DNA from 2 places in the Aquamicrobium segne genome. Region 2 is predicted to be linked to the other one. Evidence: predicted binding sites of a transcription regulator. Region 2 holds the regulator's gene; the other holds the start of a gene.

Region 1 (5,467 bases), on a different contig from region 2:
GATCATTTCATCTGTTTTTTGTAAAAACAAGAAATGATCTAAAATATCGTGGGTACTGCGCTCAGGAGTTCATGAAGCGCAGCGCCCGCTGGATTTCAAAGAAATCGCTGGCAGTGAAAGCCACGGCCCGTGGACCGTGGGATTTTGCGCCCGGATACCACGAGGCGCGATAGGCATCGACGGGATTGTTATATTCAACCACAACCTCAAACTGCTCTGGCAGGGTCACAGGCGCAGGCAGGCTGGCGCCAGACAGGGCCTTTTCAACGCCCTCACTGATGGCGATGCGTGCGGCTGCCGGGCTGATGGCGCGTGAAGCCGCGCCAAAGCCTTGCAGGGTCTCCACCGTGGCAATGCCCGGCACCATGGTGCGCGCCTCGGCACAAATGCCCGCATCGCCCGCAATAAAGGCGACCGGCACCTTGTAGCGGGCCGCACATAAAGCATTCATGGTAAATTCCGAGGCCACTTCGCCATTCAAGATGAGACGTGAAATCCGCAGATTGGATGTATGGGCAAGGGGGTTGTCTTCCGTCCCGGCCTTGGAGTGATAGCCGGTGCAAAGGGCAGCCTGAAAGCTGGCGTCCAGCCCGAACATCATGGAATCGGGGTGGCCGGGCCAGCCTCGGATAATGCTGGCATAGGCCGGCAAGGGATCAAGCATAAGGTTGCGGCCGGTGTCATGCGCATCCTTGATAAGGATTTCAGTTGCACCGGCAGCACGTGCGCCTTCGCAAGCGGCCAGAACCTCGGCGGTCATCAGGGCGCGAAACTCGGCATAATCGGCATGGCCGTGTTCGGCTTCGTTCCAGTTCAATATGCCAGCGGTGCCTTCAATATCGGCTGAAATAAAGATTTTCATGATCGCTTAGAGCATTTTCGGTGAAAACAGGATCACCTCTAACGCTCTATCCCTTTGTTTTACGCAATTTCGGACGCAAAATCGTTTCACACTTTTGCTGAAAATGCTCTAACCTCTTGTTTTAGCCGCATTTCTGCGACGTCAGATGTAACCATCTGACTGCAAAATGCTCTAGCTCTTGCTTGCGGTTACCGTATCAAGATAAATTTTCTGGAGACGGCGTGTTAACGGGCCGGGCTGGCCATTGCCGATGATCTGCTGGTCAATGCGTACCACAGGCGTCACGAAACCGGATGCCGAGGTTAAAAAGGCTTCTGCCGCTTCCTGGGCTTCCTGCGGTGAAAAGGCACGCTCTTCCAGCTTGATATTTTTCTCCTGACACAGGCGCATAACCGCCCGACGGGTGCAGCCGGGCAGGATTGAATGTGAATTCGGACGGGTGATGATGGTGTTGTCCGGCGTGATGATGAGGGCGCTGGCCGAAGCGCCTTCGGTGATCATTCCGTCCTGGACCAGCCACACATCGTCAAAACCTGCAGCGCGGGCTGCCTGCTTGGCCATCACCTGCCCCAGCAGCATCACCGATTTGATATCGCGGCGAACCCAGCGCGGATCGGGTGCAAGCATGACCGCAATGCCATCGGTCTGCGCTTTTGTGCCCAGCAGCTTCACTGCATTGGTAAAGGCAATGAAACTTGGTTTCATGGTGTCTGCATAAAAAAAGTCACGCTTGGCCACACCGCGGGAAATTTGCAGATAGACGATTCCTTCATCGATCTTGTTGCGGGCGATCAGTTCGCGCTGGATGGCTTCGATCTCGCTTAGCGGCATGGGCAGCGGGATATTGATTTCACCAAGCGAGCGCTGCAGGCGTTGCAGGTGCAGATCATTGTCGATCATGCGCCCGCCAAGAATGGCCGTGACCTCATAAATGGCATCGGCAAAAAGAAATCCCCGATCGAATATACTGATGCTGGCTTCATTTTCAGGCATGTAATGCCCATTACAATAAACATGCGCCATTATATCTTCTCCTAAAATTACGGCCTGTCATTACAAGAGCGCTGCACCTGTACCCTTCAATAGTAAAGATATTGGCCCCTGTCGCTTGAAAATGAAAATGATAGGCCATGGCATTTGATCGAGCCTGTGCTTATGTCCATCGCATGACAAAAACAGGAGCGTGATGATGCAGGCATCCGCCACCCCTCTGAACATCAACACGCAATGCGTTGTGGCCGGCGCTGGCCCCGGCGGGTCACGTCAGGGCGATGCGGCAAAACGCAGTGGCCTGCCAACTTTCGTCAAGGACATTGCCCGCTGGCCGGTGCTTGCACGTCTTGCTGGCCGGTTGGTCGGCATGGGTATTCGCCGGGAGTGGGTGCGGTTTTGATGGATCATGCAGATAATAAGGCGGCCGGGGTCTTGCTTCATCTTTCCTATGAGGAGGCGCTGGCGCGTGAACGGGCCATGCTGGTGGCTGAGAGCAACTCTGATCTGCGCTGGATGCTGTGGCAAACAGCCCCTTGCATCGTGGTGCCGCGCAGCCATGAAAACAATGCTGATTTTGCCGCAGCTGTCATGGCATCTGCTGCGCGCGGCTGGCCGGTTCAGACCCGCGATACGGGCGGTGGTGCTGTGGTTCAGGGCTCAGGCGTGGTTAATCTGTCCATGGTGTTTTGCATGGATGACAGTGTGAGCGACCGGATCGGCGCCAGCTACCGTATTTTATGTGAACCGGTCATGGCCATGCTGCGCTGCCGGAGCATTGAAGGGACTTACCGCGCCATTCCCGGCACCATGTGCGATGGTATTTATAATATCGTTGTCGGCGAGCAGAAACTGGCTGGCACCGCGCAGCGCTGGCGTAGTCTGGGGCGTCAAAAGCCAGGCCAATATGCCGTGCTGGCCCATCTGGCCCTGTTTGTCGATCTGGATCATGCGCAGGCGGCAAAAGCGATCAATGCGCTTTATGCCGATATGGGTGTTGAGGCGGCCATTGAAGCGACAACCCATATCAATTGGACGCAAATTGATGCCGGGTCTGTTGGTGATGTGGCCCGCGAGCTTGATGCGGCCTGCCTCGCCCTCAGGCGATAATATCGGGAATGATGCGGTCCTCAAGCGCCCGCATCCGGTCTTTCAAGGCCAGCTTTTTCTTTTTCATGCGCTGAATCTGCAAGGGGTCACAATTTGTGGCCACCATGGCATTTATCGCAGCGTCAAAATCGGTGTGATCTTGCTTCAAACGCGAAAATTCGAGGCGAATCTCAGCCTGTTCCTGCTCGGACATTCCCTACCATTTGCAAAAAGTGACGCCCCGGAAGGCTGTGGGGATCATGATAAACGGGAGTGACTGAAAAAATCACCCATCGACAAATCAATACCACAATTTGGCCAAGGGTAAAATGCAACACTTCAGGGTTCGACAATGGCTGCCGTTGATGTCACAGTGTCATGTGGCTGTCACATATTCGGGCCGATGCCATTCATGGCAATTCTAGTCGAGGAAACGATGAAAGGGAGAAATCAAACATGTCTCTTGCTTCCCATCTTGACGAACTCCAGAAAAAACACAGCGAAATTGAGCGGCAAATTGATACCGCAATGCAGCATCCTTCCACCGATGGTCTTGAAATAGTGGATCTGAAGCGCCGCAAACTGGCGATCAAGGACATGATTGAAAAGCTCAGAGAGGGCACCGCCTCCGACTGATGTCTTGTCGGTCTCTTTGAGACGCCCTGCATATTCCAGAAAATGGCTCCAGTTCATGAGGCAAGAGTGCGGTTGTGTTGCAATAGCTGACTGGAAGGGCAAAGAGGCCCTGTTGAAGGCCATTTAAGCGGCAAGAATCGTAAAACTGCCCGGCCAAGAATGGATTTGGATTGAAGGCGTATCTCGCCTGTCGTTCGCCCATTTCTGGCTCGGCCGGGCGGCACTGAAGTCGCGATCCAGCAGGTTCGGGGCTATGTTAAATGTGTGATCGCTGTCTGTGGTTGCCTTGAACTTGTATGTTCTCTCAACGACAATCCTGTTCTTACGCATCAATCGTCTGGAATCGGCCGTGCCGCCGCTGATATTTGCGGATTATCTTGGCGCTGGAGTGATCGAATTGCTTCTTCACGCCTCTCCTGAAGACGTTACCTACGCTCCCTCCGTGCCCGCGTGGGAAGACCTGCTTGCTCCAGCTGATACCAATCTTTACAAGATGGATGTATTTAATGGTATAGACACACTCGTGTAACCTGGAAGAGTGGGCCATCAACTTCCGACCCGAGAAAGATCGGTTCTGTCTTTTTGGTTTTTTTTGGAGAACAAGACTGTCGTAACCTGGAATGCCGCAGCGACGTATCTGAAATAACCATTGCCCGAAAGGTTGGTGCTTCTCAATACTTAAGTACTCTTTCGGGGATCCAGAAGGCAGTCAGGTAATTATGCCAATTCCGATTTATGTCCCGAGTCTTGTTGACGCCGCAGCACCACATGCGATCATAAATGCGGAATTTGTTCGATCCGGACTGAGTTTCGATTTTGTCGATGCGATCAATGGGCAGCGCATGACCGACGCTGACCTTAGAATTTACTATGACAGGCTGCTCAAAGACCGTAATTTCACGCGCCCCATGAGTCGAGGCGAGATCGCGTGCGCGCTGGGCCACAGGAACGCTTTCGTGCACATAATGGTCAAACTTGACAGCCGAAGGGGGACCGGCGAAACCATCGGCAGGCAGGCTGGCGTTGATCTTGTACTGACCCGCCGTTTGCCTGTACACACGACGGGCCGCCTGTTGGGCCGCCAAGCCGTCCTCGCGGTGGCGACGTCCGCAGAAAATCTACGCTACCAGTAGGCTATGGGTCTTGGGCATCTGCGGACCCGCTGAGAGTGGAACGGATGCCCGTTCTGTCCGAGTTACGCAAAACACTCATGGATCCTGAATGAAACGCACAAACCTTGTAGTCGTCCGAGCCGGCGGAAACTCGCTCCATGGTCGCTGGCTGGAATTGCCCTATGCGCAGCGCCACTATGACCTCGTCGTAAGCTATTATGACGAGGCTGCCTTCGATGCTTTCCAGTCGGCCGAAGGCGTTACCGCTGTGCTGGTCAAGGGCGGAAAATGGGACGGTCTGTTCCGAACGCTGAAAGAATTCGACCTTGACGGTTACGACTATGTCTGGCTGCCGGACGACGACATTGCTATCGCCGCTACGGACGTGAATGCGATCTTTGACCTGTGTCGGGAAAATGGACTGGCGCTCGCCCAGCCCGCCCTGTCCCGCGAGAGCTACTTCTCGCATTTCATTTTCAGTCAGTGCCCGGGGTTCCGGCTCCGCTACACCAACTATATCGAGATCATGGCGCCCTGTCTCAGCCACGCGGTTCTGTTACGGGCGCTGCCTTTCTTTCGCGATACGATGAGCGGCTTCGGCCTCGACTACATATGGTGTCGGTGGGCCGAAAGCGGTGCTTTCCGCGCCGCGATACTGGATACAGTCACCATGCATCACACGCGTCCCGTTGGCAGGGTGCTCAAAGCGGCAATGGCGAAGTCTGGAAGGCCGGCAGCAAAAGCCGAGGAACAACAGCTAAGGGATATCTTCGCTCTG
Region 2 (5,467 bases):
TGCCATCTCCGCAAGATTTCAGGCGTGTCACACTGGAACGTGTGGTTCCAACCGCCCTGAACGGTCAGGCTTTCTTAACACTTAACAATGGGGAACTGGAATACAGGCTGGTCATTCCAGCCAGCAATTTTGAAACATCAACAGGAGGAGAAAATGAGACCTGAGCCAAAATCACCTTGCACCACGTTTAAAGCCTTTTGCTGTCACATGATTCCATCCGACTGCAAAAGGCTCTAAAATATATTTTCCCTGTAAGGCAATCCACCAGAACCTTGACGGTTTCATTTTATTGGGCAAGTGAATCACCACAAGGCGAGGGTTTTAAAGCGAGAGGAACTATTCCATGTATAAAACCATCATAGTGCTGGCAGCAATTGCTGCCATGAGCGGCTGCACCACCACTGAACGCGATGTTGGCGTTGGCGCGGCTGCCGGTGCGGTTATTGGCGGCATTGCCGGCGGCACCAAGGGTGCGCTTATCGGCACGGCAGTCGGTGCCGGCTCGGGCCTTCTGGTCCGCAATTTGCGCAATGGCTATTGCGAATATCGCGATCCCGATACCCGCCGCATCTACACCGCCCGCTGCAACTGATCTTAGAAAAGTTGCAGACTTTTTAAGATAAGATCATGCGGAAGAAGAAGGTCGGCTCTGCCGGCCTTCTTGTTTCAGCGGCCAGCCTGCTTATTTCAGCGGAATGCGGATTTTCACCTGAAGGCCGCTCGGCAAAAAACGTCGGCTGATAGACCCGCCAAGTTCACGGGTGATATTGACATCAATCAGTTTGGTGCCAAAGCCGATGCTTTCAGGCTTCTGAAGATTTTCCTGTTCCGATTCACGCCAGTTCAAGATCAACATCCGCTTGCGGTGCTGCCCTTCCACCCGCCAGTCAACCTTGAGCGCATCAATCGAATTGCTTGCTTTTCCATATTTCAAGGCATTGGTCGCCAGTTCATGAAAAGTCAGGCCCAGCGCCTGTGTGGCAGCCTCATCGAGTAAAACCTGCGGGCCATTCAACAGCCCCGGCTGAAGATCGTTGCCAAACACCTGCTCCAGTTCAATGCGCAGCAACTCCATAAGATCCACCTTTTGCCAGCGCGAGCGCGTCAGCATATCCTGTGAAGCGGCCATCGCCTGCAAGCGGGCGGTAAAGGATTCAGAAAACTCATTCACATCGGCGGCCCGTGAGGCCGTCTGTCTGGAAATCGCCAATATGCGGGAAATGAGATTCTTGATCCGGTGCTTCATCTCCTGAAGCATCAAATCCTTTTCCAAAAGGCTCTTTTCGGCTGTTTCATGCAGTTTTTCAGCAGCATCATAGGCGCGTTCCCTGTAGCGGGACACCAGCGCAATAGCGACAGCCGACAACAACCCAAACAGGCCAAGCATGACAGGGATCACAGGCGAGGATGGTGGCGAAAACGCAACCGTTGGCTCAAATTTCAAAGCCCACTGGCGGTCAGCCACATTCATATAGCGCGTATCCACAAGGTTCCCCATCGTGATGGCGGGCGTTGCGGAATTGAACATCGGTTTTTCTTCTCCTGTCTGGCTGTCATAAATGGTGACATGGACAGGAAGCAGGGGCATACGCAGCAGCGCCGAATTGAACAACTCATCAGAACGAAACCCGGCATAAAGAAAGCCGTCGGTAAGCGGAGGCGGCGTTTGAGTTGCGGCAAAAGGCCGGGCATTCTTCAACCGCACAAAAACAACAAAGCCCGCAAATGGGTCAACTCCGGCATTTTCACCCAGCATGAGCGGTGCTGTGGCATGTAGAGCGTCATCGCTCATCGCCATTTCCATCGCCTGACGACGGATCGGGTCTGAAAACATGTCATAGCCAATCAACATGTCGCTGGACGGTTTGCGCGGCTCAAAAATCACAACAGGTGCGCGCCATTGCTGATCCGTTTCAGGATAGATTTCGCGCTCCAGCCCCTGTTCCTGATGGATGAGGCTCCTGATCTGCTCCTCATCGCCTGTGCGCGCCAGCCGCAAAGTGCCCAGACCACGCAGGCCCGGGAAATTCACCTTCATGTCCAGCGCCGCAATAAAAGCCTGGAATTGCGGCTGACTGACCCGATTTTCATGTGTATCGAGAAAAGCCTGTGTGGTTTTCAACAGGGTCAGATGCAGATCCAGCCGCGTTTCAATCCGCGAGATCGCATCATCAACAATGGCCTCAAACTTGATACGTGCCGCTTCCTGACTGCCAAAATAGGCAAATCCCGCCATTGCCAGACTGATCAGGGCAATGGCCAAAAAGGTAAGAAGCGGAAAGAGTCTTTTCAACAGGCTGCGTAATCCCTCAATATATAAGGCATTAGTAGCAAGTCCGTGTATCTTGACAAGCGTGAGGTGACAACCACCAGAGCATTTTTGTGAGTACAGAGATGCCCTTATTCCGGCCTGATCGCATAGCCTGAACCACGCACCGTGCGGATAATATCGGGCATAGCCCCATGATTGAGCGCCTTGCGCAATCGGCCCACATGCACATCGACCGTGCGCTCATCAATATAGATTGTCTCGCCCCACACATTGTCCAGCAATTGCCCGCGCGAAAAAACCCGGCCAGGATTTTGCATGAAAAATTCCAGCAACCGAAACTCGGTCGGACCAAGCCTGATCTCAAGCTCCTGACGATAGACACGGTGCTGCTCGCGATCGAGCACAATATCGCCAACCGTAAGCACGGACGACAAAACCTCGGGCTTGGTGCGCCGCAGCAGGGCTTTGACCCGCGCCACCAGTTCCGGCATGGAAAAAGGCTTGACCAGATAATCATCAGCCCCGGTGGAAAGGCCGCGCACCCGGTCGCTTTCTTCACCACGCGCCGTCAGCATGATGACCGGCAAGCGCGCACTTTGCTCGCGCATCCGCAGCCGCCGGCACAATTCAATGCCCGAAATGACCGGCACCATCCAGTCGAGGATCAAAAGATCAGGCACATTTTCCTGCAAGCGCAATTCTGCTTCATCACCACGGGTGATGATCTCGACCTGATAGCCTTCCGCTTCCAGATTGTAGCGCAAGAGAATGCCCAGTGGCTCCTCATCCTCAACCACCATGATACGTGGCGCAATCATTTCCTGCTCCTGAAACCGGCTCAGGCTACGGGCGCAGGCATGCCGGTCTCGTCCTGCTTGGGACGCTCGACAGGCAATTGCGCACCAGTCAGCACATAATAGGCATTTTCTGCAATATTGGTGACGTGGTCACCAATCCGCTCCAGATTCTTGGCGCAAAACAGCAAATGCGTACAAGCCGTGATATTGCGTGCATCTTCCATCATATAGGTCAGCAATTCACGGAAAACGGCGGTATAGCGCACGTCGATCAGTTCATCTTCGTCACGCAACCGCACCAGTCCTTCCGGGTTGCGCGCCTCATATTCTTCAATAACGCCGTGCACCTGTTCCAAAACCAGCCCGGTCATATCCTCAATCGAACGGGCCAGTTCGCGCGGCATGGAGGATTTGCCAACCGCATCGACACGCTTGGCGATGTTTTTGGCCAGATCGCCGATCCGTTCCAGATCACCGGCCATGCGTAGCGCTCCCACAACGGCGCGCAGATCCTGCGCCATCGGCTGACGCTTGCCAATCAGCACAATGGCGCGATCATCCAGCCGCCGCTGATAATCATCCATGATGAGATCTTCTGAAACAACCCGCTTTGCCAATGCGCTGTCAGTAGAAATCAGGCTTTTCGTGGCCTCATCAATCATCGTGCTGGCCAGGTTCACCATATCGCGCACCAATTGCTGGATCTCTTTGAGATCTTCATCAAAGGCGGTTACCGTATGAGTGCTCATCATGCGTCCCTCATCTGTTGCCATGACAGCGGCAAATCCTCAACCGAAGCGGCCGGTGATGTAATCTTGCGTGCGCTTGTCATCAGGATTGGTGAACATCTTCTCCGTCGGCCCTTCCTCAGCCAGATTGCCAAGATGGAACATGGCGGTGCGCTGCGAAACGCGCGCGGCCTGCTGCATGGAGTGGGTGACGATGACGATGGTGTAATTTTCCCGCAACTCGTCGATCAGTTCCTCCACACGCGCGGTGGCAATCGGATCGAGCGCCGAGCATGGCTCATCCATCAGGATGACTTCAGGCGAAACGGCAATGGCGCGTGCAATACACAAGCGCTGCTGCTGGCCACCTGAAAGGCCGGTGCCCGGATCATTAAGGCGATCCTTCACCTCATTGAACAGGCCCGCCCGCTTCAGGCTGGTTTCCACAATGGCGTCCATATCGGCCTTGTTGCGCGCCAGACCGTGAATGCGTGGGCCATAGGCCACATTCTCATAGATCGATTTTGGAAACGGGTTCGGCTTCTGGAACACCATACCGACACGTGAGCGCAACTCGACCACGTCGATATTGCGATCATAAATATCTTCGCCATCCAGCGTGATCTTTCCTTCGACACGGGCTGAATCAATCGTGTCATTCATCCGGTTGAGACAGCGCAAAAAGGTCGATTTTCCGCAGCCGGACGGGCCAATCAGGGCTGTGACCTGATTTTGACGGATTAAAAGATCCACCCCGAACAGGGCCTGCTTGTCGCCATAAAAGACACACACCTTCTCGCCGCGCATCTTGATGTTCTCATTGGTGGCGGGCGCCACATCTGCGCTCATGGCCTTCTCCAGAATGGCTTCATCCATGATATTCATGGTTTTTTCCTTGATCTACCAGCGCCGCTCAAAACGCCGACGCAGCAAAATGGCTATCAAATTCATCGCCGCCAAAAACAGCAACAGAATGATGATGGCGCCTGAGGTGCGCTCCACAAAAGCGCGCTCGGCCTCATTGGCCCACATATAGATCTGCACCGGCAAGGCAGTGGCCGGATCAAGCGGCGTTGTCGGATAGTCGGCCACAAAGGCAACCATGCCAATCAGCAATAGCGGCGCAGTCTCACCCAGCGCCTGCGCCAGACCGATAATGGTGCCGGTCAGGATACCGGGAGCCGCCAGGGGCAGCACATGATGAAACACGGTTTGCATGGGAGAGGCGCCAATGCCCAGCGCACCGGCGCGGATTGACGGCGGCACCGCCTTGAGCGCCGCACGGGTGGCGATGATGATGGTGGGCAATGTCATCAATGTCAGCACCAGACCACCAACCAGCGAGGCTGAACGCGGCAGACCGGCAAAGCCGATAAAGACCGCCAGCCCCAGCAGACCGAACACGATGGAAGGCACGGCCGCCAGATTGTTGATATTGACCTCGATCAGGTCGGTCCAGCGGTTTTTGGGCGCAAACTCTTCCAGATAAATGGAGGCGGCAACCCCGATCGGCAGCGCCAGCACCAGCACGATCAGCATCATGTAAAGCGAACCGATCAGCGCCACACCCATGCCCGCCATTTCCGGACGGCTGGACGCGCCGAAGGTGAACAGTCCGGTGTTAAAATTCTGGGTCATGGCGCCTTGCTCGTCCAGCACCTTCATCCATT

The links. Region 2 encodes PhoB, which activates phosphate uptake and scavenging genes when phosphate is short. Its sites were predicted from a motif close to TGTCATNNANCTGTCAT; they were not measured.
Region 1: ACFPLB_RS02595 (YdcH family protein) is a predicted target of PhoB. The motif match lies at 3,316-3,332, and genes of this name have one in related genera.

The regions. Positions count from the first base shown of each region.
Region 1 is NZ_JBHSLL010000010.1:128,897-134,363, forward strand. Features, by position in the region: gene ACFPLB_RS02570 (M55 family metallopeptidase) at 62-862, opposite strand; gene ACFPLB_RS02575 (D-amino-acid transaminase) at 1,034-1,885, opposite strand; gene ACFPLB_RS02580 (hypothetical protein) at 2,049-2,255, shown strand; gene ACFPLB_RS02585 (lipoyl protein ligase domain-containing protein) at 2,255-2,962, shown strand; gene ACFPLB_RS02590 (YdcH family protein) at 2,952-3,155, opposite strand; gene ACFPLB_RS02595 (YdcH family protein) at 3,398-3,577, shown strand; partial or broken gene ACFPLB_RS02600 (IS3 family transposase) at 3,767-3,913, opposite strand; gene ACFPLB_RS02605 (hypothetical protein) at 3,855-4,106, shown strand; gene ACFPLB_RS02610 (glycosyltransferase family 25 protein) at 4,297-4,710, shown strand; gene ACFPLB_RS02615 (DUF707 domain-containing protein) at 4,799-5,467, shown strand, end outside.
Region 2 is NZ_JBHSLL010000056.1:60,098-65,564, forward strand. Features, by position in the region: gene ACFPLB_RS14935 (sensor histidine kinase) at 1-164, shown strand, start outside; gene ACFPLB_RS14940 (hypothetical protein) at 344-592, shown strand; gene ACFPLB_RS14945 (CHASE domain-containing protein) at 683-2,293, opposite strand; gene phoB (phosphate regulon transcriptional regulator PhoB) at 2,401-3,087, opposite strand; gene phoU (phosphate signaling complex protein PhoU) at 3,111-3,818, opposite strand; gene pstB (phosphate ABC transporter ATP-binding protein PstB) at 3,858-4,682, opposite strand; gene pstA (phosphate ABC transporter permease PstA) at 4,698-5,467, opposite strand, start outside.